One region of the Loigolactobacillus coryniformis subsp. coryniformis KCTC 3167 genome, then DNA from elsewhere that is predicted to be linked to it. Evidence: predicted binding sites of a transcription regulator. Region 1 holds the regulator's gene; each other region holds the start of a gene.
What was found. Region 1 encodes NrdR, which represses ribonucleotide reductase genes. Its sites were predicted from a motif close to ACACNATATATNGTGT; they were not measured.
Positions count from the first base shown of each region.

Region 1 (10,263 bases):
ACTTCGCGTTCGATCACATCACCGTCAGCGACGATTTTAGCCATATGATCATTGATCGCAACTAAGTCATCAACTGAAACTGGCTTAGCATCGTTATCAGTGTCGTAATAGAAACCGTGTTCCGTCAAAGCATGTTCGCCAAAAGTCATTGCTGGGAATAAATCGTGCAATGCGGCACCTAAAGCCAAGCTTGCGGTGTTCCACAAAACTTGTAATCCAGCTTCATCTTTAGCAGTCACGATTTCGATTTTACCGTCTTTAGTCAATGGTGCAGTTAAATCAACTAATTGCCCATCTAACTTACCTGCAATTGCCTTCTTACCTAAACTCGTGCTGATTGATTTTGCCACATCAGCAACGGTTGTTCCTGCAGCGAAGTCTTTGACTGCGCCATCGGGGAACGTTAACTTGAGTTCTGCCATGAATTTGGCCTCCTTAAAATATTAACCGCAAATAAAAAGTCCCTGAGATCAAATAGACCTCAGGGACGATAATTTCGCGGTTCCACCCAGATTTAAAGTGCATGCACACTTCCTCATTAGCGTTATTAACGGTAACGGACCGACCCTACTTTGCATAGAGTTCTTGGAAAGTGGTCATCAACTATTGGCCTAGCAAGTCACAGCACCCTTGCCTCTCTGAAAAGCTAACTTAGTCGACGGTATCTTTCCGCTTCGATAACCCAATTGAACCATATCTCTAAGTAAAATTCAAGTCGGATACTTAATTTTTACGGTTGTCGCCGCCGATTTTTTCCGAGTAATTCGACTTCACGACTGAGAAAACGCACACGTTCCATAATTCGTTTGGCTTTTAATGGTTCCTGCTCGCCACGTTGGGTCACGCTTAAATGCTCTCGCTCCAGTTGCTGCATAGAAAAATTCGACGAGAAGAACGTCGCTAATTCTTCCTGCATCCGGTATTGCAAGATCACGCCTAAAACGTCATCCCGGATCCAACTAGACATTGAATCAGCGCCAATATCATCGATCATTAGAATTCGTGAGCGCTTAATGGCCTCCAATTTCGGCGTCAAATCATTTTGGCCGATGGCATTTTTCATTTCCACGGCAAAAGTTGGAAAATGCACTAACGTGGTTTGAAAACCGCGCACCGCTAATTCATGCGCCAATGCACCTAACAAATAAGTCTTGCCGACACCAAAATTACCATACAGATATAACCCTTGATGGAATTTTTTTGGTGCTTTAGTGTAATCATCCAGAAAAAGGGTCACCGCATCTAACGCAGCGAAACGATCATCATCTTGATAAAATTGACCCAAACGCGCCTCGCGAATATTTTTCGGCATATTGATCGAACGCACCCGTGATTGTAATGCCTTCGCTTCTTCTGCCGCAACTAATTCAGCAGTCGGTTCGTAGGTCACATCAATAAAATGATGATTCAGGATCAGCCGTGGTTGGTAACCCGGTGCCAATGAAGTTTGTTTGGCCTGAAATTTATGATTTTCGGTCACAAACTCGTATAGTTTAGCGGCACTACGATCCAGCATCGGTTGGTCAATGGCCGCACGATTGGCGGCAATAAACTGTTGAACCGCTGGATCGCGCATGACTTTGGCCATTAGTTCATCGTAGTGTTGATTTAAGTTGCGTTTATCCATCAGGATCCGCAGGTTTTTACCCATATCTTCCATCGTTACTCACCATCCTTATTGTCCTGCAATGCCGCTAAGCGCTTCTGTACCGCCGCTCGTTGTTCCGCAGTGACTTGCTGTTTCGGCGCTTTATAACCGTCTTTAGCCCAATCTGGCAATGTTTCTTTGCGAATTGGCTGTTTACTGCGCGTATTGCGCTTAGGCGTCTGCTTTTGCCGGTAAAATGACTTAACTTCCTGCATTGCCGCTTCTGGTGTCGTCACGTTATGCTGCAACCAACCATTGGCCACCCCATCGACATACGCTTGGGTCAAAGTCGGCATTTTGCGTACACTGATCACATAGTGGCTTAAAATATTGATGATACTGGCGTCAGCGAAAACATGACGACTCATCAGCCGCTCCAGCACCCGCTGTTCGCTATCAGTCACGTAGCCACCTTGTTGCTGCTTCAACTGCGTTAAAAAAGTCACCGGTGCTAATTGCTTACTGACAGCGATCAACTGCTGATCATTTTTCGACAGCGCTGCATCTTTAGTAGCCGTCGGCGGTGCTGGCGTTGGAACGGCCGTCGACGCTGTTGTTGGTGCTACTTTCGCTGGCTGCCGCGCTACCAAACGTTTCAACGCCGGAAAATCCAATTTATTCGTCGTAATATTAATGCTTTCATTCACGTATTGCGCCAGTTCCAGCTCATTTAGGCCATATAATGCGTGTAACGTCAATAACTGATCATGATACTGATCCAATTCACGCTCCGAAACAAAGCTAGCATGCAGTTGTTGCTTGAAAAATGGCCAATCGAAATCCGCGGTTGCCCGTTGATCCAACTGCGGTTGCGTTGTTTGTGGCTGCGTTTTAAATTCGGATTTAGCCTCCGCAATCGTTGCCGGTAAGTGATTCAACAACTGTGAATTCACATGGAAAACATCGAGGAAGTTCAGGCTGACCTCTTCTAAATCTGCACTAGGGTGAACTGGATGCAATCGGAACTGTGTTTTTAATTGGGTGAAACGATCCTCACCCACCGCATCGTACAACAATAAACTTAATAGATCATCATTGAAAAACGCATTAGGTGCCTGCGGTGCATATAATTCATAGGTAAAAGTTCGGCCAGCCGCATTAACCTGCTGATAAGTTTTGATCAGGCCTAAAGCTTCCAAACGAATTCGACTTTCATATAAAGTCGGCAAATCAACATTCAATAACGCTAATAACGTACTGTGCGGCTGTGCTTTTTGCGCCACTGACTGCTGCGTCCACAGTAACAAATACAAACTATAAGCGCCGGTCCCCATTAATGGCTGATATAAGTACGTTAGCACTTGCCGATCAAAATCAGAAAGATAATTGGCATCGGTGACCACAAACCCATCACGGGGATCTAATTTAAAAAATGCGTCTTGCATCATCAATACCTCCTTCTAAATGTACTTTTTTAGCCAAAATTGCAAAATTAACCGGATAGTCAAAATCATTCAAGCTGCTCGTCACTATGATGGCTGCTCGTGATCAGACTTACCGGCACGTTTATCCCGGTCAACCATATCATTTAATTCTTTCAAAAACACATTGACGTCTTTGAATTGCCGGTAAACACTGGCAAAACGAATATAGGTGATTTCATCGACATCCGCTAATAACGTCATGACGTATTCACCGATGACCTGTGAAGCCACTTCATTTTCACCTAATGCCCGAATTTTATTTTCGACCTCATCAACGATTTGAGTCATTTGCTCCATCGTCACGGGCCGCTTTTCCGCCGAGCGAATCAAACCACGTAAAATTTTCTCGCGGTTAAATTCTTCACGGGTGCCATTTTTCTTAATGACTAATAGCGGTGTTTGTTCAACGCGTTCAAAGGTCGTAAAGCGAAAATTACAATTTTCGCATTCACGCCGCCGCCGAATAACGCGACCCTCATCAGTTGGGCGCGAATCGACGACGCGGGAACCATTATGATGGCAACGCGGACATTGCATGTTAGACACTCCATTTCACAATTAAAATTGTTTATTAGCACAAACTGCTAATAAATTTAGACGTTCCAGAGAACTTGCCGAATTATAGTTTGATCCAATCGACCTCGGCAAGTAAGTTCCAAGTTTTATTTATCAAATTAAACATTGTATAGCGTTCAGATTTAAATTTAAGCGAAACTAGGCTAGCTAGATTCCATTCCGGTACGCGCGGACGAAACCTAGTTTTTTGTACCCATCAAAAAATCACGTAGTATCTCAGTGCAAGAATATACCAAACTGGACTACTTACAGAAATTATACCATTCAATTGATTAAAACGTGATCTTATCAATCAACTTCATAAAGAAATAAGGTCAGGCCAACGCCCCACCTTATTTCTGTAAACCATATTGTGTTAAAAATTTTACCACTTGTTGCTTAGTTGCCGCAAGTGAATCGTTATTATCGATCACGATGTCAGCCATTTGCCGCTTAGCAATCAACGGCCATTGACTGGCGATGCGCTGTTTAGCCGCAACTTCATCTAAATGATTGCGAATCATCAGACGTTGTAACTGCGTGGAACCATCAACGTAGACCACCATAGTCAAATCAGCGTTTTGCTGATAGTGGCCTTCGAATAATAATGGAACATCTAAAACGATCAATTCTTTTTTAGCGTGCTTCAGCGCCACTAATTGGCGGTTGATCTCTTGGCGGATCAAGGGTCCCGTGATCGCCGTTAATTGTGCCAGCTGGCGGCGATCGGCGAACACGATTCGACCTAACTTTTGCCGATCAAGTGCACCGTCAGCCGTTAAAATTGCCGGTGAAAATAGGGTGGCCAATTGGCGTAACCCGATCGTCCCTGGGGCAACGACTTGCCGGGCGATCACATCTGCATCAACGATCGGATAACCATATTCAGCTAGCCAATGACTAACCGTCGATTTACCACTAGCGATTCCCCCAGTTAAACCTAAAACTAGACTCATGAGGCACTGACCTGGCTTTCCGGCAATACCTGACAGTGCGGGCAAAAATGGGTCCCGCGTTGGGCAACTTTGATTTTTTCGATGGTCACACCACAACGTTCACAGGGCTCACCTTCGCGACCGTACGCATGCAATGACAATTGAAAACCGCCGGTAGCGCCATAGGCATCGGTATAACTGCGGATCGTCGTGCCTTTGGCTTTGATTGCTTTAGCCAATTCGGCAATAATATTGTCGTGTAATGCCTGGATCTGTGCGCTAGTCAATGTGTTAGCTGGCTGTAATGGGTGAATCTGGCTTAACCATAACACCTCATCCGCGTAAATATTGCCTAAACCAGCGACCACCTTTTGATCTAGCAAGGTTGGTTTGATCGCCTTTTTATGCTTGCGTAACCGTTGCGTAAAATCAGCCACAGTGAAATCAGTTGCGGTCGGCTCAGGCCCCAACGTTTTCAAGCCGCCAACCTGATCTTCAGTGCCCGTTTTGATCAAGGTCATTCGGCCAAACTTACGCGTATCCAAATAGCGCAACGCAGTGCCATCAGTAAAATTGAAAATAACGTGAGTATGCTTGGTCACTTCTTGCGCTTGCGGCGTGACGCGGTACTTGCCCTCCATCCGCAAATGCGAAACGATCGTCAACTCGTCACTGAGCCGAAATAATAAATATTTGCCGCGACGGTCGATCTCCTGAAAAGTTAATCCAACTAAATCATTGGCAAACTGGGCACTATCACCATTGATGATCTTACCCCAGCGGACTTCCACGTTAGCGATTGTTTTATTTAAAATCAAGCCGCGCAATCCTTGGCGGACGGTTTCAACTTCTGGTAATTCTGGCATGTGTTCACCTAACCTTTTTTAACATCGTACCAAGTTGGGCCGCTGCCGTAGCCGACCTTCATTGGCACTTCCAACTTAACTGCGGCATCCATTACTTGTGGCACCAATTTTTCTAAAGTGGCGATCTCCGCTTCTGGTGCCTCAAAAATTAATTCATCATGGACCTGCAATAACATGGTTGCTTGTAACTGCTGTTCCTTTAACGCCTTTTGCATATTTAACATCGCCACTTTGATGATATCAGCCGCGCTACCTTGAATCGGCGTATTCATCGCTGTCCGTTCAGCAAATGACCGTAAATTGAAATTCTTCGAGTGGATATCCGGTAAATAACGGCGCCGATGGAATAACGTTTCGACGTAACCATATTTTTTGGCCGCCGCCACAATATCTTCCATGTATTGCTTAACGTTGGGATATTCGCGGAAATAACTATCAATATACGTTTTAGCTTGCTTACGGGTGATACCTAAGTTTTGCGACAAGCCGTAATCACTGATGCCATAGACGATCCCAAAATTGACCGCTTTAGCTTGCCGGCGCATATTAGGCGTTACTTCCGCCGCACTTTCTAGGCCAAAGATCCGCATTGCCGTGCTAGCATGAATATCCGCCCCTTCGCTAAAGGCCGCCTGTAAATTCTGATCATGGGAAATGTGGGCTAAAACCCGCAATTCGATTTGTGAATAATCAGCGGCAAAGATTTGCCAACCGGCTTTCCGCGGCACAAAGGCTTGACGAATTTGGCGGCCATCTTCATCACGAACTGGGATATTTTGTAAATTCGGATCAATTGACGATAAACGACCTGTAGCCGTCAAGGTCTGTAAATAAGTGGTGTGGATCTTACCATCATCTGGATGGATCACCTTCAATAAGCCATCAATGTAGGTTGATTGCAGCTTGGTCAAGCCACGATAATCAAGCACATCACTGGCGATCGGTGCGATCGCTTTTAATTGTTCCAACACGCCAACTGCCGTTGAATACCCGGTTTTCGTTTTCTTGATCACCGGCAGATTCATTTTTTCAAATAAAATTTCGCCTAGTTGTTTGGACGAATTAATGTTAAATTCTTCTTCCGCTTCGGCGTAGATTTTTTTAGTTAGCTCATCGATGCGTTGGGCAAAGTTTTTACGTAGCTGATTTAAGCGGTCAGGATCAACCCGAATACCGGCGATCTCCATTTGTGCTAAAACAATGGCCAAGGGTAGTTCCATTTCCTTGAATAAACCATCTTGTTCATTTTCAACTAATTGTTGGTCTAGCTTAGCCTGTAATTGTTCAATTGCTTGTGCCTTTTGGGCTAAATGCTGGAAAAAGACTGCCGAATCATCAGGAATTGCGCGTTTAACGCCTTTACCATAGACTTCTTCATCGGTGGCTACATCGCGATATTGGTGTAACTGGGCGATCTTACCTAAGTCGTTGCCGCTATCGTTGGGGTTGAGCAAATAAGAAACCAGTAATAGATCAAAGCTGATCCCCGCCAAAGTGATGCCTAGCCGGTTCAGCCCAACATAGGTGCGCTTGGCATCGAAAACCAACTTAGCTCGCTGGGGGTCGGCAAAAAACTTAGTAAAAGCTGGTAACTTCAATAATTCAACCTCGCGGCTCACATACCACTGACCCTTTTGACCGATCACAAAGCCAGCAAATGGTGCCGTATGGTAATTCGTATCCAGCATTTCTAAATAAAAAGTTACTGGGCCGGTGAAACTAGCCAGAACTGCTGGCACCGCTTCTGCCGTCAGTTCCTGAAATTCGATGGCTGCCCGGGCCTGTTCCGTTTCTGGATCTGCCAATTTACTAAGAAATGAGTTGAAATCCATTTCCTGATAAAATTCACGCAAAGCAGCGACATCACGCCCTTGATAAACTAGATCAGCCAAACCGATCGTCAGTGGTGCATCTTGACGAATCGTCGCTAAATCCTTACTTAAAAAGGCCTGCGCGCGATCAGCAACTAAATGTTCCTTCATTTTGCTAGCTTTCAGCTGATCCAGATTTTCGTAGATGCCTTCGACGCTATCAAATTGTTTCAATAACTTGATCGCTGTTTTTTCACCAACTTTGGTGACCCCAGGATAATTATCAGAAGTATCACCAGCCAAGCCTTTCATGTCAATGATCTGCCGCGGCGTTAGTTCGTATTTTTCAGCAACGTGCGCCGGCGTGTAGGCTTCTAACTGGTTCACCCCTTTGACCGTCACGTTGACGGTGACGCTTTCGGTTGCCAGTTGCGTCAAATCGCGATCACCAGTGACCACATCGACTTTAAAACCCTGCGCTGCTGCCTCTTGCGCTAACGTCCCGATAATATCGTCGGCCTCATAGTTAGCCAATTCGTAAGAACGAATGCCGTAAGCCGTCAATAAATCGCGCAAATGCGGTAACTGTTCCGAAAGCTCACTAGGTGTTTTATCCCGTTGCCCCTTGTAATCATCAAATTTAGCCGTCCGAAAAGTCGTTTTACCGGCATCGAAAGCTACCAGCACATGGCTGGGGGCAAAGCTTTTTAACACAATATCTAACATCGTGTTGAAGGCATAGATGGCATTCGTGTGCAGCCCGTTGTGATTAACGAACGTGTTGATCTGTGAATGTAAGGCAAAAAACGCCCGAAAAGCGACGCTATTACCGTCAATTAATAATAAATGTTTATCGTCGGCCATATTAAGCTCCTTAAAATTAGCTATTAACAAATTAAATACGCAAATTACGCTTCCTGCAGCCACAATTAATTTACGTTTACACTACCTTATATTCTAACAAAAAACGCAGCACTTTGCTTCAAACAAAGTGTCTTGGACACAAAAAGAAGCTTGCAACTGATCAGATTTATTTTGAAGTATGGTTATTGAGTGCATAGGAACAGTGCAAGGTTCCATTCCGACAATAACTGAACATTGAATCATTAGCACAGCTAAATACTCAGTTAGTGTGCTTGTAGCTGAATAATTCGCATTTTTAAGTAAACAAAATACCAGTAAAAACAGATTTCACTGTTTTTACTGGTATTTTTGTGTACAACTTATACTGTTTTGAGTGGTGCAATGACCCTAAATTCAGGGTGCACTACCGTGGCCAACTGGAATGGAATCTAACTTTTTCTGTTTAACTCTAACCCTGTTTCAGAAAGAACCATTGAACAGTCACAAGCCCCTACAAATTTTTAATCGTTACTGCTGCCGCCAATACCGAATATCCGTAAGAAGAATAAGAATAAGTTAACGAAATCAAGGTACAGCTGTAAAGCACCCATGATTGCTAAACCATTTAGATCGGCACGACCAGCATTTTGCACGTACATCATTTTAATTCGTTGGCTATCCCAAGCGGTCAAACCGATGAAAATGATTACCCCAATAAAGGAGAAAATGTAATCAACCATCGGGTTACGCAGGAACAGATTAACTAGCGTGGCAACTAACAAGCCGATCAACGCAGCGAAAGCCATTTGGCCGATACCAGCCAAGTTACGCTTGGTTAGTGAGCCATATAGCGCCATCGCGCCAAACGTTCCGGTTGCGGCCACAAAGGCAGTCGTGATATTGGCTACACTATAAAAGGATAACGTTAACGCCAACGTCAGCCCATTGATCACCGCAAAACCCATAAACAGCACAAATGACAAGGCACCACCGCGGCTGGCTTTAAAACTAGTCCCCATGACAAAAGCTAATTCAAGGAAAATCAGCGCGTACAACATGATCGGATTATTGCCGATCAAAGTGGCAAATTGAACCCGATAAATGGTCAACGCTAAAAACGAAACTAATGCGGAAACGGCTACGCCTAAGCTCATATAACCATAAACTTTAGTCAAATATTGACCGAGGCTAGCTTCATTAACAATCATATTTCTTGGTTGTTCTTGCATTGTATACTTCCTCTCCTACTTCTACTTACTTCGTATTGTAACAAATTACCGGTAGTTGGCAACTATTTAGTCGTCAGCTTACATCCCGTTTTTTCCGGAGACTACCAGCTCACTTATTGGTGAGTAATGCTAGTTATTTTTCAAACTAGAATCACTTAACAACGCTTCGTAAGCTTTTTCGTACTTTTGAACGTCACCAGCCCCCATAAACACGACCACGTCATTATGGTATTCCAACAAGGCCGACATATTATTTAAATGCAACACCGTGCCACCTTTGCTGATTTTAGCACCGAGGTCAGCGCTGGAAACTTTGCCGTCATGTTCACGGGCGGAGCTAAAGATCTCAGTCAAATAAACCACATCAGCTAAGCTCAAGCTCTTTGCAAAATCGTCCATATAGGCGATCGTCCGTGAGAAGGTATGCGGTTGGAAGACGGCGATAATTTTCTTATCGGGGTATTTCTGCCGTGCTGCATCCAAGGTCGCTTTGATTTCAGATGGATGATGGGCGTAATCGTCTATGATCGTCATATCAGCCATTTTCCGTTCGGAGAAGCGGCGTTTGACCCCTTGGAAAGTCAAAAGTTCACGCGCAACTTCGGCGTGAGGGATTTTTTCCATATGGCTAACTGCGATCACGGCTAAGCTATTCAGTACGTTATGTTCACCAAATAAATGGATCACATAGTGGCCTAAGTTTTCATCATGATAGTAAACGTCGAATTCAGAACCGTTGACCGTCCGCAAAATGTTGCGCGCTTGGAAATCATCACGGTCGCTGGTGCCATAATAATAAACAGGTACGTTGGCTTTTAATTTACGTAATTCAGGATCATCGCCCCAAGCGAAGATGCCTTTTTTGACTTGATTGGCTTCCGTCTGGAAAGCATCAAACACGTCATCGATACCATGATAATAATCAGGATGATCAAAATCGATATTGGTCATG
Region 1 is NZ_CP017713.1:1,789,835-1,800,097, forward strand. It holds gene thrS (threonine--tRNA ligase) at 1-422, opposite strand, end outside; gene dnaI (primosomal protein DnaI) at 731-1,660, opposite strand; gene LC20001_RS08800 (replication initiation and membrane attachment family protein) at 1,663-3,033, opposite strand; gene nrdR (transcriptional regulator NrdR) at 3,118-3,609, opposite strand; gene coaE (dephospho-CoA kinase) at 3,981-4,583, opposite strand; gene mutM (DNA-formamidopyrimidine glycosylase) at 4,580-5,428, opposite strand; gene polA (DNA polymerase I) at 5,437-8,103, opposite strand; gene LC20001_RS08825 (Bax inhibitor-1/YccA family protein) at 8,604-9,311, opposite strand; gene murC (UDP-N-acetylmuramate--L-alanine ligase) at 9,441-10,263, opposite strand, start outside.

Region 2 (10,263 bases), 710 kb from region 1:
ATATTTTAAAGATTCAATCTTTAGCCGGCGGCAGCGGAGAAAAGCTCTTTTGGGGTTTGGTAACCTGACTGCCGGCGTGGTAAGTTGTTTAGCTTGGCTTCCACTGCTTGGATATCACTAGGGCCTAAAGTATCCATGGACAGGCCCTTAGGCACATCACGACGGATCATTCGATTATGCGCCTCATTTGTGCCTCGTTCTGAAGAGCGGTAAGGGTGGGCATAATAGAGGTCGGCAACCCCGTCAAGCACCGTCCCCGCCGCTGCGAATTCTGCCCCGTTGTCAGCGGTAACGGACTTCATGATGTGCCCGTATTCTTGGCAGATCTTAGCCAGTTCGTAGTTGACTGAATCGGCGTCACGGCCATCAATCAAACGCAGGATCTGACAGCGAGATTGGCGCTCGATCAGCGTTAGAATGACACTTTCTTGGCCGTTACGTTTACCGACTACGGTATCCAACTCAAAGTGACCGAACTCTTGGCGCTGATCAATACTTTTAGGTCGCTCTTCGATACTTCGTCCGGCCAGACGCTTATGCTTGGGTGAATGGTGGTGTTTGGTGCGGCGCCGGTTTTTTTCGAGCAGATCAAGATTACGGACTTCAAGTAGTTGCGCATCGATATAGTGGTATAACGTCTTGGTCGAAACCATCTCCTCAGGTTGATATAAGCCTTCAAGTTTAGCACGGCCCACCGCGGCATCAGGCGACCAACCGTCTTGGTGCAAATGGGCCGTAAAGTAGTGGATAAAGTCAGCGACACCAGCGAGTTTCAAAGGTCGATGACAGGACATTCGGTTAGCTTCGTATTTGGCCTGTGCCGCTTCTGGCGAGTACTCGCGGTGATATTGCCGTTGACCGTTCACTTTTTTAACTTGGTCGATCTCACCACGGCGTAGTTCATTACTGATTGTTTGATGACAAACGCCGATAACTCTAGCAATTGCGCGGTTAGAGTATCCTTGGCTGTGTAGCGTGGCGATTCTGCCGCGCTCAAATGAAGTTAGGTGGTGACCTTTTTCTCGGACTGTGGTATTCTGTTCTTGCATCAAGACAATAACCTCTTTCATTTTTGTGTTGGAACATCAATGATAACAGAGATTTGTCTTGGTGTTTTTTATTTTTTCAATTAGCCGGATCTAATTGGCTAACTTGATTATAAAACGCGCGATCTAAAATTGAATCGTATATCAACAAAAAAACTGATGAAAATAGTGAAAACCAACTCACTTTCTCATCAGTGTTTTTTATATGATGAATTTGAACTGTCTCTACGCAAAAAATGGTTTTAAGTCCAATTTACAGCCATCAAAATGGAATCTAACGTATTCTGCGGGTCTTTAACCAGACTTGCGAAAGCACCCATTTCATGGCATTATTCCTGTTCATTATTTAATTAAATTAGCCCATAACGTCACTTCGCCACGGCTCAGTGACTGTTGCACATCAATAATTCGTTGATTAGCGCTACCACGAAATTGTAATGTCAGATCCTTCTGCGCTTGTAAAAAGCGACCATCGACCAACACATCTAGTTCGCGCAACAACGCTAACTTATCCGGCGTTTCCTGTTGTAATTCCGCCCAAGTATAGCCAGTCCAAGACCAGACGTCCTTGGTGTGACCAAATTCAACGCGTAGTCGTTTAACCAAAGCTAGACAAACCTGCGTATTAAGAAACGGTTCACCACCAAGCAACGTCAAGCCCTGTACATATGGCTGGGCCAGATCAGCCATAATTCGATCTTCTAACGCTTGTGTATAAGGTTGCCCGTAGTTAAAATTTTGGGCGATCTTGTTATAGCAACTAGGACAAGCAAACTTACAGCCAGAAACGTATAGACTATTACGAACACCTTCGCCATCAACAAAATTGAACGGCTTATAATCAGCGATCCGCATCTGACTTAGTTCCTGGGACTGCCATTCTTGCGGCTGCGGATTCTGTGGTAATTTCTCCGTCTCACTCACCCTGCCTCTTCTTCACTGTAATTATTTTGATACTAAAACTTCTGCACACGCTTGCGCTAAATTTGACTTACAGTCGTATAGTCTGAATCAGCACAAAAATATAACTATTGCCGTGCCTGAGTGGTTTGATCATTGCCTAAAACCAAATGTTTGACCCGCGCCGAAATTTCTTTGTGGCGGCCATGTACCATTGGCCGTTGCAATGGGTTGCCTAAATAACCACAAGTCCGCTTGACCACGTCACAGGTTTGCGGATTATGATTCCCACATTGCGGGCATTCAAAACCACGCTCAGTTGGTTTAAAATCACCTTTGAAACCACATTCGAAGCATTGATCAATTGGTGTATTCGTACCTAAATAAGCAACTCGATCGTACGCATAGTCCCAAACTGCTTCCAACGCTTTCGGGTTTTGCTTTAAGTTAGGATACTCGCAATAGTGAATAAAGCCACCAGCACTATATTTAGGATAATCCTTTTCAAAATCTAGCTTTTCAAATGGTGTTGGGGCTTTGCGCACATCATAATGAAAACTGTTTGTATAGTAATCTTTATCCGTAACATCCTTGACCTTGCCAAACTTCTTTAGATCAGCCTGACAGAACGTATTAGTTAGACTTTCTGCTGGTGTTCCATAAACACTGAAATGATAGCCATATTCTTTTTCCCAGGCTTCACAATTAGCGGCTAATTCCTTGACGATTGCCAAGGTAAAGTCTTTAGCAGCTGGATTTTTCTCCCAAGCATGACCATAGAAAACTGCGCCAACCTCATATAAACCGATATAGCCTAATGAAACCGTTGCCCGATTATTTTTGAATAATTCATCAACAGAATCTTCTGGCTTCAATCGCTTCCCAAATGCACCATGTTCGTATAAAATCGGAGCATTTTCTGGTTCAGCTTGCTTGGCCCGTTCAACCTTAAACACTAAAGCATCCTTACAGATCTGTAGTCTTTCTTTCAAAATAGTCCAGAACTTGTCCTGATCACCAGCGGCTTCTAAAGCGATCCGTGGTAAATTCAAGGTCACCACACCAAGATTCATTCGTCCAGAATTAACTTCCTGACCATGCTCATCCTGCCAACCTTGCAGGAAACTGCGACACCCCATTGGCGCCTTAAACGAGCCGGTCAGCTCTACTAATTTATCGTACATCAAAACGTCGGGATACATTCGTTTTGAAGCACATTCTATTGCTAACTGTTTAATGTCATAATTTGGTTCATCAGGATTAAGATTCAAGCCCCGCTTAATACTAAAAACTAATTTAGGGAAAATTGCGGTCCGTTGCTCCTTGCCTAAGCCCTGAATCCGAATTTGTAGAATTGAACGCTGAATTTCGCGTTCGATCCAACTAGTCCCCAAGCCAAAGCCAAGCGTTGTAAACGGCGTTTGCCCTTGCGATGAATACAACGTATTGATTTCGTATTCTAGCGCTTGCATCGCATCATAGATGTCTTTCTTAGTTTTCATTTTAGCAAAAGCGTGTTGCTTTTCTGTACCATCGATCCAATCTGCCGCATCGCTAAGGTGCTTATCGTAATTAAGCTGAGCAAAAGGCGCTAATAACTCATCTACCCGATCAGCTGAACAACCACCATACTGCGATGAAGCTACATTGGCAATGATCTGTGCCATTTGTGCCGTTGCTGTTTGGATCGAATGTGGACTTTCAACTTCAGCATTGCCGATTTTAAAACCGTTAGTCAACATCTCTTTAAAATCGATCAAGCAGCAGTTAGTCATTGGACTGTAGGGTTGGTAATCTAAATCGTGCCAATGAATATCGCCTTTTAGATGGGCATTAGCCACATGTGGTGGTAATAATTTTAAACCCATTGCCTTAGCGACGGTACCGGCCGTTAAATCACGCTGTGTGTTGAAGACTTTACTATCCTTATTGGCATTTTCATGAACGACTGTGGCATCTTTTTGCATCAATTTCTGGATCGTAAAGTTGATGTCCGTTGCTTGATTGCGCGCAAAATCACGGTGTGTCCGATAATTGATGTATTCCTGTGCCAAATCATATTGGTGCTCACCTAATAAAATGTGTTCAACAATGTTCTGAATCTCATAAATCTTAACCGCATCAGTGAAACGTTCTTGTACTTCAGCAACCACTTTATTAGTTACCGTTTCAATTTTATGATTGGTCAAGGGATCGAGTTCACCATGAATATGTTGTTCAGCCTTAACTAAGGCTTGATAAATTTTAGCCGCCGTAAATGGAACTCGGCGGCCGTCACGTTTAATGACTTCAGTTACTTTTAAAGTTTGCGGTTTAGTTGGTTGGTTAGTTCTGGTTTCTAGCATATTTTCAACGCCCTTTCACAATGTGAACATTTTAACCATATATTCCATACTACTTGGTCCCAGACCGTAAATCAATATATAGGGATTAAATTAAAATAATATTCTATTTGACAGCTACATATAGTATGTGGTAGTAAACGCATTAAAAATAAATTCAAGTTTATCGCAAAAAAAACAGGCCACCAGTGAAAAAACACTCTGACCTGCCATTTGAACTTTTATTTTAATTTCAACGTTAAAGCGTTAATCGCAACAACGATCGTTGATAACGACATCAACACGGCACCAACTGCTGGGCTGAGCAACACACCGATCGGCGCTAAGATTCCTGCGGCTAATGGTAAAGCTACAATATTGTAGCCCGCACCCCACCACAAGTTTTGAACCATTTTACGCATCGTTCGCTGGGCCAAATTCAAAAAGTTTATAATATCAGCTGGATCACTGCGAACTAGAACAACGTCGGCAGAATCAATGGCGACATCTGTTCCGGCGCCGATAGCAACACCAATCTCGGCAGCAGCCAAACTAGGCGCATCATTGACACCATCACCGACCATCAAAACGCGTTGACCCTGCGCCTGATATTGCGCCACCATTTTGGTTTTATCCTCCGGTAATAACTGTGCATGGAAATCATCAATACCTAATTGTTGTGCCACTAACGCTGCGGCGGCCTGATTGTCGCCGGTCAACATAACTGGCCGGATCCCCCGGGCTTTCAAATGCTGAATAAAATCGGCTGCATTTGGTTTGATCTGATCTCCTTGAGCGACCAAACCTAAAACCTGCTCTCCGCGCAATAAGAAGCTGATTGAATTACCTTGTGCTGCCAAATTATCATAAACGGTCTGTTCAAAATCAAGCTGTTTTTGCTGTAAATAAGCAGCAGTCACAATGGCATAATCAACTTGATCAATACGGCCTTGCAGACCAACGCCAGATAATTGTTTCACATCTGTAGCCGTTGGAAGAACCAATTTTTGAGCTTTGACCGCTGCTAAAATTCCCACCGCTAATGGATGGCTCGCATTTGCTTCTAGTGCGGCCATCAGCCTTAGAACGTCGTCCTGTGATTCTTGGCCAAACGCGACGACTGATTTAACTTTAAAATTCCCTTCCGTTAAAGTCCCAGTTTTATCCATTAAAACCGTATCAATTTGTTTAGCCGCTTCTAGGGCATTACGATTACGTAACAATAAGCCATGTGTCGCACCTAAAGCCGTACTGCGCGCAACCACTAACGGAATCGCTAATCCAAGCGCATGCGGACAAGCAATGACTAATACCGTGACTGTACGCTCCAAAGCCACATTCAGTCCACTTAACGACAGCCAAACGATAAACGTGACTAATCCAATAATCGTTGCGGCATAAAATAACCAGCCGGCTACTTTATCGGCCAAATTTTCAGCTTGTGATTTATGTTGCTGGGCCTGCTGCACTAGCTTCATCACTTGACTCAAATAGCCAGTTTCACCAGTCCCAGTAACTTCGATAGTTAACGTCCCCGTACCGTTGACCGCGCCACCGATCACTTGTGCACCAGGCGTTTTTTCAATAAGCTTTGCCTCACCGGTAACTAATGCTTCATTGACGGCCGATTGACCAGCAACGACGCGACCGTCAGCCGGAATTTTTTCACCTGCTTTGACAACGACTTGCTGTTGAGCCTGCAATTCGGCAAGCTCGATATCCTGGAGGGAACCATCAGCTTGCAAGACATGCGCTTGACCAGGTAATAAAGCCGCCATTTTTTCAACTGCACTACCAGCACTACTGATTGCATTCATTTCTAACCAGTGGCCCAGCAACATGATCGTGATCAAAGTGGCTAGTTCCCAGAAAAAATCCATCTGGTGAGGCACCGTCGATAAGAAGTGATTAGCAATAAACGCCCAAACGCTATAAATATAAGCAACTGAGATACCTAGCGCAATCAACATCATCATCGCTGGTTTACGCTCAGTCAGCTCCATTTGTGCACCCTGTAAAAATGGTTTACCCCCATAAATAAATAGGAAAGTAGCCACAATCAACACTAACCAATCAGAACCGGGGAAAGTAAACTGAAAAGGTAAGTGCAATCCCATCATTGGCGTAAGTAGAATAACTGGGATCGTCAAGATCAATGCTACCCAAAATTTTTGCTTCAGGTTACCCATATGCATCATATGACCACCGTGCATCATCGTGTCACCACTCATATCGTGGTCCATTGATTCCATATCATGAGCCATCTTCATGTTATCTTTTGCTGCCATGATGTCATCTCCTCTATCTCACTTAATAGGTTAGTTTATTAGTAAAAACCACTAATAAACTTTTGATGTTCATGTCGATGTCCATTCAACTACGGCAAAAGATTGCCAAGTTGAAATATGGCTCTATCTCACTTAATTGGTTAATTTATTAGTAAAAACCACTAATAAACTTTTGATGTTCGTGACGATGTCCATTCAACTACAGCAAAAATTGCCAAGTTGAAACATGGCTCTACCTCACTTAATAGGTTAATTCGTTAGCAATTACAACTGCCATCCGTACACTGACAATTGTCTGGTAAACAATTACAAGCCACTTCTTTAGGCGCTGTTTTTTGCTTTTCCTGTAACGTTGTGATCAACGCCGCAATATCAGCTTGGCTCAACGTCGTATCTTCAACCATCTTCAACAAGGTTTTACCAACTTTATGCTGACATAATTGCCCAATAAAAACTTCACTCGCTGTATCCATGGCCTGTTGCTCTGAAATTAACGGGCGATATAAGTACCGTTTGCCATCACGCTCAGCAGTTAGCGCCCCTTTTTTGACTAACCGCCCAACCAAAGTTTTGATTGTCGCCGCTTTCCAATCCATTTTTGTTGCTAAAACATCGCTGACCGTCTGACTACTGACTTGGCCTAAGGTCCAGGCAACACGCATTACTTGCCACTCAGCCGCTGAAATATTTAACGCTGTACTAACTTCCATTATTGCCTCACCTTTCGCTGATAATTTTAATTTCAGCTTAAGTTTACGTTTGTAATCGATACTTGTCAACTGATTAACTGCTAAATTGCACTCACTTTATGACACACCCGGCTAAACTTACACAAGCTTTATTGGGCTAAAAGTGTTATAGTTAAGTAGTGTATATCACCAAAAATGAGGTGAAAAATGTGATTACCATCGTAACTAAGGACGGCAAACAACACAGTTTCGCCGATGCGACCCAAGTTGTGGTCATGTCCAAAACTGGTTCTAACGCTTACCCATTAGATAAGTTTCTCGATGTTAAGGAACCACGGCGCTACATTTTATTCCACGACACCACACTATTATTCGGTGTCAACACTAATGATATCGAATCAATCAAAGCAGAGTAAACAAAAATACGCAGCCTTAACTTATAAAAGTTAAAGTTGCGTATTTTTTCACTTCTAAATGGCGACAGGGATGAAACAGAATTTCTGCTTCATCCCTGTAAGTACTACATTAAAACATGGTCTGCTAGGTAACGCTTCAACTTACGACGACAGCGCTCAAGCGCGTTGCGTACTTGCACTTCCGTGATCTCATTATCATCAGAATTAGATGTCCATTCAAAACCGGCTGTTAATTGGCGATAAAAAACAAAACGCTCTAACTCTGATAATTGACTGATAAAATCAGGTGCACTAGCACGGATCATTGACCAATTAACGGTCTGCAACGTTCCTTCAGCTTCCAGTCGTTGCTTGATATCGTCAACTTCCAATGATACGGTATGTCGATCAATTTGGCGTTTCTTAGCATTTTGATGGCGAATTAAAGTGTAAACCCGACACAGCAGACAACGCTGATAATAACGGCCAAAAGTTAACCGCGTATCACGCCGATAATGTTGCGCAGCTTGAAAACAAACGATCCGCGCTTCCTGATCCCAATCATCATCATCTAGTTCATAAAGATAATATTGTTGCTGGATCTTCTTTAACATAGGTCGATAGAGATAGAATAAATGCTCAAATGCGTTAGAATCTCCGGCCGCTGCTGCTGAAATCAATCTTGAAAGTTCATTTTTATCCATTTTTTTCACTGGCTGCCATGTTTAGATTTAGCATAACAACAATAAAAGCGTTTTACAAGCGAACTAACGTTTATTCAGCCCTTAGTTATCGCTAATCATTTTTAGTTAAATCATCGCGTAATTTTGCTAACGATAATAATTGATTAGAATCCCACGGTGAACGCCGGCGTAAATCCGTATCACGATAATGCCGAACATCGCGGGCAATTTCTGCCTTAGCCCGCTGAATAACCATTTTAAATTCCCGTGATGAGATTCGAACCGCGCCACGAGAAAAAATCGTCCACTGCTCGGCTTGATCACTAGTGACGACCGTGACTTGTGTTAATCGATTTTGTAAGTCACCGGCTAGTTTTTCAATGTAACTGTCCGCCGTTTGATCTTCCTGAGTCCAAACAACTTGCAAATTATATTGATCATACCGTTGCGTAATTCCTGGCACGTACATAGCATCAAAAACTAAAATAATTTCTGCGTCTTCATATTTACGAAATTCCGCCAACTGCGCCAGCAAATCATCACGAGCGTCAGCTAACTTATCATCCTGCTTTAGTTTATCTAGTTCAGGCCAATTACCGATCACATTGTAGCCATCAATAATCAGGACTTCGTGCATCATGGTAATTCACCACTTCCTTGCTTTACCGCGTAGGCCTGATAAAGCAATAAGCCAGCCGCCACACTCGCATTCAAACTTTGAACATGGCCGATCATTGGGATCGTCACCACTTCATCCATTTCCCGTTTCAATAAAGGTGCAATCCCCTTGCCTTCGTTACCAATAACTAATGTGATCGCGCCCTTAGCATTCCATTTGCGATAATCAGTCCCAGCCATGTCAGTACCAAATAACCAGACACCGCGTTGCTTTAATTCCTTTGCAACCGCAACTAAATTAGTTGCCCGCACAACGGGGATGTGCTCGATCGCACCAGTAGAAGTTTTAGCCACGGTACTGGTTAAACCAACCGCCCGATGTTTAGGAATGATGATTCCATGTACCCCAACAGCATCCGCGGTCCGCATGATCGATCCTAAGTTATGTGGATCCTCAATACCATCTAACATCAAGAAAAATGGCGGCTGTTGCTTTGCTTCAGCACGAGCAAATAAATCGTCTAGCTCAGCATACGCATAGGGTGTGATTGCTAAAACAACGCCTTGATGATTGCCATGATCACTTAGCGTATCCAACTTATTTTTGGGCGCTGACTGGACCGGGATTCGTTTAGCCTTAGCTAATTGTTGCAACGCATGCAGTGAATCCGATTTTAAGCCTTCTTGAATGAAAACTTTGTTAACCCGCTTAGCTCCTTCAGTCTGCAGCGTTTCGTGCGCAGCGTGGCGGCCGATCACAAAGTCGGTAGCGTCAGTCTGCGGTTCATTTGATTTGTTCATTAATTTTACCTTCCTCTACTTGGGCAATACACCAAGCTGCCAATTCATCCAACCGTTCCTGCTGATCACTAAGCGCTAAATAACCCATCAACGCCTCAAAGCCAGTTGAGATTCGGTACGTCGTCACCGACGTATTTTTCGCATGGGTGTGACTATTGGCGTTACGCCCCCGTTTATAAAAACTAAGTTCCGCTTCATTAAGAATATTTTGTGCTAGCATCGCTTCGATCAGGCCAGCTTGGGCTTTGGCTGAAACAAAATGAGTTGCTTGATGCTGCAGGCGCGTTGGTTTGGTGATTCCTTTACTCAGCAAATGCCGCCTAATATAAACCTCATAACTTGCGTCACCCATATAAGCCAACGCAATACCATTCAATTGCCGATAATCTACTACTTCTGTCATTATTCCCTCCGCCAACGTGTTCCTTGCGCGGTATCTTCCAACACAATACCTTGCGCTTTTAATAAGTCACGAATTTCATCGCTACGTTGATAATCTTTATTTGTGCGCGCGTCAATACG
Region 2 is NZ_CP017713.1:1,076,460-1,086,722, reverse strand. It holds gene LC20001_RS05390 (IS30 family transposase) at 21-1,049, opposite strand; gene nrdG (anaerobic ribonucleoside-triphosphate reductase activating protein) at 1,389-1,970, opposite strand; gene nrdD (anaerobic ribonucleoside-triphosphate reductase) at 2,075-4,291, opposite strand; gene LC20001_RS05375 (heavy metal translocating P-type ATPase) at 4,510-6,555, opposite strand; gene LC20001_RS05370 (CopY/TcrY family copper transport repressor) at 6,813-7,265, opposite strand; gene LC20001_RS05365 (hypothetical protein) at 7,454-7,660, shown strand; gene LC20001_RS05360 (DNA-directed RNA polymerase sigma-70 factor) at 7,765-8,343, opposite strand; gene LC20001_RS05355 (NYN domain-containing protein) at 8,435-8,962, opposite strand; gene rlmB (23S rRNA (guanosine(2251)-2'-O)-methyltransferase RlmB) at 8,959-9,741, opposite strand; gene LC20001_RS05345 (Mini-ribonuclease 3) at 9,725-10,144, opposite strand; gene cysS (cysteine--tRNA ligase) at 10,144-10,263, opposite strand, start outside.
Region 2: nrdD (anaerobic ribonucleoside-triphosphate reductase) is a predicted target of NrdR. The motif match lies at 4,403-4,418, and genes of this name have one in related genera.

Region 3 (10,263 bases), 700 kb from region 1:
ACTACCAAATAGTGCTTCCGCTTGACTAACCACCGGTGCTACTTTCGTTTCAGCCGTTTGTTCTGTCGGTTGTTTGGCGCGCTGATGTTGTTGAATATAGGACTTACGTACTTGCGGCCATTCATCCTGGGGCACAAAAATGATCTTTGGCGTATAACCGACCAAACGATCCAATCCATTTTCCAACGAATCAACCATAGCCTGATTGCTATTAGCCCGATCAAGTAAAAAGTCACTATCAAAGGAAACAACGACACCATCGTGACTTGCCGCCACCGGTTTCGAAGCGTGCATTAACGCCCGATGTTGTACCGTCAGCATTTGCAATAGCTCGGCCCAAACTGACTTCAATTGTTGCAAGCTATCCTTAGTGGCATGATCCAAAATTGGATAAATTGCTGCTACATTGGTATGTTGCTTACTAGCCCGCCGTGGTGGTGTCTGCACTGGTACCGCCGGTTGTGACGTTGCAGCGCCATTAGTTTGTAAAGTAGCCAACTGCTGATGCAAAGTTTTTAACTCTTGCTGCAGTTGACTGAGTTCGGCGGTTGTTTCTGGAGTTGCAGCCGCAGCCACCGGAATCGTCGGCGTCTGACATAATTTGACTGACGCCACTTCCAAATAAATATCGGGATGATTAGTAAAGCGCAATTGCTGCTGACTATCATTCAGCACATCGATTACCCGATATAATTCATCAGCAGCAAAAGCCTGACTTAACTGCTTAAACTGATCATCGATACTACCTAATTCGATTTTCTCCACCATTGCTGGCGCCTGCTGGTAAAGCAATAGATCACGACTATATTCGATCAAATCTTCAATGAAGCGTCCCGCATCTTTGCCAGCGGCCAAAACTTGTTGCAGCAATTCCAATGCTTGCGGCGTATCGTGACTTTGAACTGCCTGCATATAATCAGCCAGCAACTGCTGTGCCGCACTACCAGTCACTTGCAACGCATTGTCCAAGGTCACGTGATTATCACTAAATGACAATACCTGATCCAGCACACTTAACGCGTCCCGCATCCCGCCTTCTGCCGCTTTGGCAATTGTTTTTAACGCTGGTTCTTCAAAGGTGATCCCCTTTTCTTGCAAAATATAACTCATACGATTGTAAATTGCCTGTGCCGAGATCCGTTGGAAATCAAACCGCTGCGTCCGCGAAATAATCGTCAATGGGACCTTATGCGGTTCTGTTGTTGCCAAAATGAAAACGACATGACTCGGTGGTTCCTCTAATGTTTTCAGTAAAGCATTGAAGGCGCCAGTTGATAGCATGTGCACTTCGTCAATAATATACACTTTGAACGGTGCACTAGTCGGCGCATACTTTGCTTTATCACGAATATCACGAATTTCGTCGACCCCATTGTTCGATGCCGCATCGATCTCGATCACATCATTTAAGGTACCAGCGGTGATCGCCTGGCAAGTCGGACATTCATTGCAGGGTTCGCCATCTTTCAAATTCGGGCAATTGATTGCCTTGGCAAAAATTTTCGCCGCCGATGTTTTACCGGTCCCTCGCGGACCAGTAAAAAGATAAGCATGGCTAGTTTGATGCGCCTCTAATGCATTACGCAATGTCTGCGTGATCGTTTCTTGTCCCACAATGTCAGCAAACCGTTGCGGCCGCCAAACTCGGTATAATGCTTGATAAGCCAACCCCATGCTTCCTTTCTACTTCACAATTAAGGTAGTTTATTAGCCAAATACGCTAATAAACTTCGATGTTACGGACGATAACCATTCTTGTGGCAAAAAACCGTACCGCAAGAATCATGGCCCTAGAGTGTCAAAAAAGCGCTCAGATTATGAAGTACTAGCCAGGCAATAAGAGACATGAAGTGACTCGTTTGGCTAGCGTAGCTATACACAATAATCTGCCTTTTTTGCACGTTTTCCCAATTAAAATGGTTCATTGATCAAATCGCCAAATCCAGCACCCATTTAACGATCAATAACCATAAAGCTCAAAATAAAAGCTCTTAGTCTATGGTCAACTAAGAGCTGTCTCAATTCAAATAAACAAAAGGCACATGACGTATCCTACTTAGTGCTGCTTTCTTCCGAACCTGACACGATTCGTAAGCACACCATTGCCTTAAGGCCTTGCGGCAATACTTATTATATTAGACCTGGCTCAAAAAAGCTAGTCCTTTACGTCATCTTTTGCTAATTTTTCTCGAGTTGCTTGTTTGGCCGCTTTTCGCTGCGCACGAATGCCACGGAAAAATTTTCGTAATTGTGCTTGGGCCTGATCGGCTAATACACCTGATTCCACAGTTGCTTGATGATTAAAGCGCGTATCCGTCAATAAATTCATAAAAGTACCGGCCGTCCCCGCCTTAGGATCAGTAGCTCCATAGTAAACCGCTGCGATCCGCGAATTAATAATTGCGCCACTGCACATCGGACATGGCTCCAATGTAACAAAAAGCGCTGCATCCTCTAAACGCCAACTTTTTAAATTTAAACAAGCTTCTTGGATCGCCAGAATTTCAGCATGGGTCGTTGCGTCTTGGGTATGCTCACGAATATTATGTCCGCGACCAATAATCTCACCCTGACGCACAACCACTGCACCGATCGGAACCTCACCAATTTGGGCCGCTGATTGTGCCTCAAATAATGCTTCACGCATATATTGTTCTTTTTCTGCTGCTGTGAATTGAACCATCAGCTCACCTCTCGCTCTACTATCTATTTAGTCTAGCATAATTCACTCAACGAAAAACTAAATAATTTCTAAAGGCTGCTTGCGTGTTGGCGCCGGAAACTCACGATCAAGCGCGGTTAATTCAGCCGTTGTCAAAATAATATCTGCAGCCGCAATATTAGCCTGCATATGCTGCCAATTACTGGTTTGCGGAATCGCCAACAGATTAGGTTGCCGTAAAGTCCAAGCCAGCAAAACTTGTTGTGCACTTAAATTATGTGCCGCTGCAACCGCTTGGACAACTGCATCATTATTGAAACGCTTATCCCCTTGTGCAACCGGTGAATAAGCGATGAACGGAATTTGTCGTTGTTGTTGCCAGGGTAAAACATCAAATTCAACCCCACGCGCACCTAAGTTATACAGATCTTCATTAGCCGCTAAGTTTTGGCCGGCATTGATCTGCTGCAACTCTAATAAATCAGCTTGATCAAAATTAGAAACTCCCCAATGACGAATTTTTCCCGCTCGCTTTAAATCTTCCAAACCAGCAACTGTTTCTGCCAACGGCACACGGCCGCGCCAATGAAGTAAGTATAAGTCTAAATAATCAGTCCCAAGACGCTGTAAACTAGCCGTTAGACTTTGCTGCATTCGCTGTTTAGTGGCATTTTGAGGATAGAATTTGGAAATAATAAAAAAATCTTGCCGTGAATAAGGTTGAATAGCCGTACCAACTAATGATTCCGAACGGCCAGAACCATACATTTCCGCTGTATCAATGACACGCAAGCCATGATCTAAACCATAGCGTAATGCCTTGATTTCAGCATCCCTTTTTGCCGCTTGATCCCCCATATGCCAAGTACCCATGCCCAATGCTGGTAGCTGTACCTGATCAAATTTAACTTGCTGCATTTAATCTCACCTCATATTGTCATAATAAATATTACAGTTATTTCAATAATAAATAGGCAGATCGCCTATTCATCACTTTGTTTTTTCTTCATATAATCACTTAGAAGTTCACGCCAATCACTGGCCTTATCTTGGAACCGTTCAGAGTAATCACTCACCCGATCACGTACATCGCCGAGCTTATCTGCCATTTGCAGTAAATGATCAATATCATCATCATTTAAACGATCAACAAAATCTAACACATGCTGATTGCCATTTAAATTATCTTTGACGTACGATTTGACCCGATTACGATTCTTATAACTCTGCAATTTATCCAATAATGCATCCGCCGCTAAATACGCGCCAGCCGCAGCTACAGCAGCTGTAACACCAATTCCAAGCAAAAGTTTTTGTCCTGTTTTCATGGGTGAGCCTCCTCGTAATAATCAGATACTTGCTATGGCTATAGTCTAACACAAAATCACATGTAACCGTATTAATTAGCTAGCCGTCGACTTTGCAAAATAAAGTAACCTTTGTTTTTAGCCAACACTGCAACGTTACCAAACACTTCTTCCATTTTCTGCTGTGCTGATGGCGCACCCTGCTTTTTCTGGATCACCACGGTTAGAACACCGTTGGGGACTAAATGTGCATGCGCACCACTTAAAATACCATGTACTACTGATTTGCCGGCTCGAATTGGCGGATTAGTTAAAATGGCCGCGTACTGTCCAGTAACAGCTGCATACTGATCTGATGAGAAAATTTTGACGTTAGTGATTTGATTGCGTGTGGCATTTTCGCGTGCTAAACTCAATGCTAATTCATTGACGTCCACCAGATCCACCTGTCGTTGTGGCTGTTCTTTCGCTAACGTCAAACCGATCGGCCCATAACCAGCACCGACATCTAACAACGGTCCCGCCGGTAAATCAGCGAAGCTAAACGTATCCAGTAATGTTCGCGTACCAAAATCAACGGTTCGCTTAGAAAAAACACCGTTATCAGTTACAAAAGTCATTGCTTGTCCCCGCAAGGTAAAGTTCCATTCTTGCTGATCATGAACCACGTCTGGATTTTTTGAATAATAATAATTTGCCAAAATTAATTTCCTTCCTGTATAGTGGCGCTACGATCTGTTTTCATCAATTTACAGCGCCAACTGCACAACAAAAGTTTTCCCGTATATAAAATTCTATGTTAAACTTATTTTAACAGAAAAATAGCGGCAAACAATCACACACCATATTTTGTGTTTAGATAATATTACAAACACAAAATATGGTGTTTTTTTATTGATTTTTTGTTAGTGAGCCTTTATACTGATAACACAAACAAAAATATAATTTAACTAATATAGATAAGGATTGAGCGTAATGAATAAACTAACTGTGTACACCAAAAATGGCTGTGTTCAATGCCGCATGACTGAACGTTTCCTGAAGGAACACAATATTCCCTTTACCGAACACAATATTGATCAAGAACCTGAATATGTTGATTATCTAAAGGAAAAGGGTTATCAAGCAACGCCAGTGGTTGAAGCACCTAATGTTAGTTTCTTTGGCTTCCGGCCTGATCAACTGCGCCAATTAGCAGTTTAGGTCATCACTCTCCGTTCTTGCTAGCACATGATCCAGCACACTCAGCTAAATCTGTTGAGTTGTCTTTGATCTTGTGCTTTTTATTTTTGGTCAAATAGTTTCCCCCAACACCCCTATAGAAAGTAGGAATCATCTTGTCTTTAAAAACGATCGATAGTCAAAATGTGTCTTATTACGCGCTAAACAATCAGATCAATATTCCCGTTGATGGTCAAATTCCTCTGAATAAGGATCAAGAAGCGTTACAAGCCTTCTTAGCGGAAAATGTTAAACCCAACACAAAAACATTTCCCAGTTTTAAAGCACGCTTAGATTACCTGCTAGAACATAATTATTTGGAAAGCGACTTTATTAGTAAATATTCGCTAACTTTTATGGAAGCACTGCACGATGAATTAGCCGCAGCTAATTTTCAGTTTAAATCATTTATGGCTGCTTATAAATTTTATGCTCAATACGCATTAAAAACTGACGATAATGCCTACTATTTGGAAAATTTCGCTGATCGCGTTCTATTCAATGCACTCTATTTTGCCGATGGCGATGAGCAAATCGCCCGCGATATTGCGAGTGAAATGATCCACCAACGATATCAGCCAGCAACCCCTAGCTTTTTGAACGCTGGTCGGGCGCGTCGTGGCGAACTAGTTTCCTGCTTCTTGCTGCAAACGACTGACGATATGAACTCAATTGGCCGCACGATCAATTCCGCTTTGCAATTATCACGTATCGGTGGCGGTGTCGGCATCACACTCTCTAATTTACGTGGCGCTGGTGACCCAATCAAACATGTCGAAGGTGCAGCGTCTGGCGTCCTACCGGTTATGAAATTATTGGAGGACTCCTTCAGTTACTCCAACCAACTAGGTCAGCGCCAAGGTGCTGGGGTCGTTTATCTAAACGTCTTCCATCCCGATATCATTGCCTTTTTAGGGGCCAAGAAAGAAAATGCTGACGAAAAATATCGTTTAAAAACGTTGTCCTTAGGTGTGATCGTCCCTGATAAGTTTTACGAATTAGCCCGACAAAATGCCGATATGTACTTATTTAGTCCTTACGATGTTGAACGTGTTTATGGCACCCCATTCTCTTATGTTGATATTACTGCGGAATACGATAATATGGTCGCTAACCCAGCAATTCATCACAAGAAAATCAAGGCCCGTGATTTAGAAAACGAAATCAGTAAGTTACAACAAGAATCTGGCTACCCTTATATTATCAACGTCGATATTGCCAATCGGGCCAACCCAATTGACGGCAAAATCATCATGAGTAATCTGTGTTCTGAAGTTTTACAAGTACAGCGACCATCGATCGTCAACAATGAACAAGGCTATGATGAACTAGGAACAGATATTAGCTGTAACTTAGGTTCAACTAACATCCCTAACTTAATGCATTCACCAGATTTTGGCCATTCTGTTAAAACGATGGTTCGTGCTTTAACTTTTGTAACTGATAATTCAAACATCGACGTGGTCCCTTCAGTACAAAACGGTAACCGCCAAGCACATACGATTGGCCTTGGTGCAATGGGCTTACACAGCTATTTTGCAAAGGAACATATGATGTATGGCGACCAAGCTAGTTTAGATTTTACTAATATTTACTTTATGCTGCTTAACTACTGGTCACTGAAAGCTTCCAATGAGATTGCCCGCGAACGTAAGGAAACTTTTGTTAACTTTGAAAAGAGTCAATACGCTGATGGCAGTTACTTTGATCAATACGTCAACCAAACTTGGCAACCGGAAACAGCTAAGGTCAAGACACTATTCAAAGATATTTTCATCCCAACGCAAGCCGACTGGCAAGCGCTAAAAGCGGACGTTATGCGCGACGGTCTTTACCACCAAAATCGTTTAGCCGTTGCCCCAAATGGTTCGATCTCTTACATTAATGATACTTCGGCTAGTTTACAGCCGATCGTTAATCGGATCGAAGACCGTCAAGAAAAGAAGATCGGCACCATTTATTATCCGGCACCTTATTTGTCCAATGATACGATGCCTTATTACACCTCGGCCTATGACATGGATATGCGCCACGTGATCGACATTTACGCCACTGCCCAACAACACGTTGACCAAGGAATGAGCATGACCTTATTTATGCGCTCGACGATTCCAACTGGCTTGTACGAATGGAAAAATGGTGAAACTGATAAAATGACTACGCGTGATCTCAATATTTTGCGTAATTATGCTTATAACAAGGGTATCAAGTCAATTTACTATATCCGCACATACACCGATGACGAAGATGAGATCGGCTCAAACGCCTGTGAAAGTTGCGTAATCTAGCATTACCGATATTGATACATTCAATAGAAAAGTGCATTGGCGAAAGGAAGACAATAAATGACAACAAATAACTACGCGGCGGTCAACTGGAATGCCGTTTCAGACGCAATTGATAAAGCCACATGGGAAAAACTGACTGAACAATTTTGGTTGGATACCAGAATCCCCGTTTCCAATGATTTAGACGACTGGCGCACCTTAGATGACGCTCATCAATGGTTGGTTGGCCACGTTTTTGGTGGCTTAACTTTATTGGACACGCTCCAGTCTCAAGATGGTTTAGCGGCTTTACGCAAAGATGTGCGTACCCCGCACGAAACTGCCGTTTTGAATAACATTCAGTTTATGGAATCAGTCCATGCTAAAAGTTATTCAACGATTTTCTCAACCTTAAATACTGACACTGAGATCACCGAAATCTTTCAGTGGAGTGACAACGAAGAATACCTGCAAAACAAAGCACAATGGATCAACCAAATCTATCACGACGAAACCGATCCCTTAAAGAAAAAAATCGCCAACGTGTTCTTAGAAACTTGTCTATTTTATTCTGGTTTCTACACACCACTTTATTATTTGGGCAATAACAAACTCGCTAACGTCGCTGAGATTATTAAATTGATTCTCCGGGACGAATCCGTTCATGGTACTTATATTGGTTACAAATTTCAATTAGGATTCAATCAACTAGGTCAAAATCAGCAGCAAGAACTACAAGATTGGTTGTTCGACTTTTTATATAAGCTATACGCTAATGAAGAAAAATATACCCATCTGCTCTATGATCAAGTCGGTTGGACTGAGGAAGTATTGACTTTTGTCCGTTACAATGCCAATAAAGCGCTGATGAACTTAGGCCAAAATGCTTTATTCCCGGATACCGAAAGCGATGTGAATCCAATCGTCATGAATGGTATCTCCACTTCTACCGCAAATCATGATTTCTTCTCCCAAGTCGGCAATGGCTATCGCTTAGGTGAAGTTGAAGCGATGCACGACAGCGATTATAACATTGGCGCACCAAAAGAACCGAAAGCAAAATAGATACGCAAAAATCCATGTCGCAGTTGACATGGATTTTTATTTTACCGCAAACAAAAAACCGCCGATAAACGATCATCGCCGATTAGTTGTGGTTATTTAAAATAGTAACGCAATAATTCAAGTGCTGACTTTTCCATCAATTTCTTACCATATTCAGATAAAACATCCGGCGTTACATTAGTCCGGTTCGCGTATTCCATTGCAATCGCTAGCTCGTCCTTGATCGATTCCTCAGAAGTTTCATTGACGAAGAAAATCAGATGTAGAAAGAAGGCATCCTTATATCTAAACAGATTAGAAACCGCTCCATCTAAGCGTAAAATCTTTGCTAACTGAATCACATCTTCGAACTCATTTAATTGGAGGACGACTTCCCTAGTTGGTGTATCGGGATCATTCAAGTAAGTGCTAAAATCATCATCGTCTTCAGTGTCCGCTGCCTTCAATGTGGTTTTACGCTGACTGCCTTTATCATCACTACTCAATAACTGTTGCTTGATAAAGTCAGAAACTTCGTCGGTCCCATCAACATCATCGGTAAAGTCCTCGCTATCCAAACCACTGGTTGGTGCATTTTTACTAATAAATAATTCTAAACCATTCTTGTTCGGCAGTACTTGAAAAGTCACTGCATCATTTGATTGAAATTGGTGATCCGTATCCACTTCTTCAAGGATCGAATAGAAGAAATTTTCAATTTGTTTATGGTTACCGAGCAAATCAAGCACCGTGATGCCCCGCTCGGATAAATCATCATTTTCCAGTAAAACGCGAATCGTATTATCGTTAATCCGTTCCATTTCCATGACTGTTGCACCCCGCTTTTCTAATTCAGGTACATCTCTACAAGTACATTGTACCTGAATTAAGCTGATTGTAAAGCAAGGCACTCTATTTTTTATAAATCCATTGTAAGTCGGCAAAAAGAGACCTATTTACTGGAATAATCTCAGTAAGTAAGTCCCTTTCGGATTCAATAAGTAAAGTCAAATATAATTTATTGATATTTAAGCGTTAGACGCCTGCCCGCATTTTAATTAAACGTAATTCCAATGCCCGAACTCGGCGTGGCAAGAAACGACGAATCTCATCTTCATTAAATCCTACTTGCAGACGTTTTTCGTCGAGGACGATTGGTCGTCTGACTAGGCCAGGATGTTGCTGAATCAGAGCAAACAGGCTACGTAACGAAAGACTATCCAGGTCAATATGCAGATCTTGGAATGTTTTTGAACGTGTCGAGATAATTTCCTCAGTGCCACTTTCCGTCATCCGTAAAATCTGTTTAATTTCAGGAACAGTTAGTGGTTCAGCAAAAATGTTACGCTCAACAAATGGGATATCGTGTTCTTTCAACCACGCACGAGCCTTACGGCAGGAGGTACAGCTTGGTGAAGTATAAAGTATTACCATATTCAATCATCCTTTCCGCGTCAATAAATACTCGTGAGTGTCAATAACTTATAAACCCATTGTAACCGTTTTAGACATTTTAGTCTATAGTAATTTAAATTTTTTTAGTATTTTATGACACGAAACTTAAGATTAGAAACTTAAGATTATTAGTACATAATTACCATTACTTCATTAATTTTCATGCTATTTTAAGTTAACAAGCCTAATTTAAAATAGCTGAATCCTCCGTGAATCGCTTTATATAAAGGATAGATCATGTGATTAGTTTCATATAAATCACATTTGCAAGATACACAAATTTTATTAATTTAGTTGCACCATCATT
Region 3 is NZ_CP017713.1:1,088,898-1,099,160, reverse strand. It holds gene dnaX (DNA polymerase III subunit gamma/tau) at 1-1,674, opposite strand, end outside; RNA gene ffs (signal recognition particle sRNA small type) at 2,028-2,114, opposite strand; gene tadA (tRNA adenosine(34) deaminase TadA) at 2,156-2,683, opposite strand; gene LC20001_RS05445 (aldo/keto reductase) at 2,741-3,580, opposite strand; gene LC20001_RS05440 (hypothetical protein) at 3,646-3,990, opposite strand; gene LC20001_RS05435 (class I SAM-dependent methyltransferase) at 4,062-4,670, opposite strand; gene nrdH (glutaredoxin-like protein NrdH) at 4,945-5,172, shown strand; gene nrdE (class 1b ribonucleoside-diphosphate reductase subunit alpha) at 5,307-7,478, shown strand; gene nrdF (class 1b ribonucleoside-diphosphate reductase subunit beta) at 7,536-8,522, shown strand; gene LC20001_RS05415 (adaptor protein MecA) at 8,615-9,328, opposite strand; gene spxA (transcriptional regulator SpxA) at 9,537-9,935, opposite strand.
Region 3: nrdH (glutaredoxin-like protein NrdH) is a predicted target of NrdR. The motif match lies at 4,841-4,856, and genes of this name have one in related genera.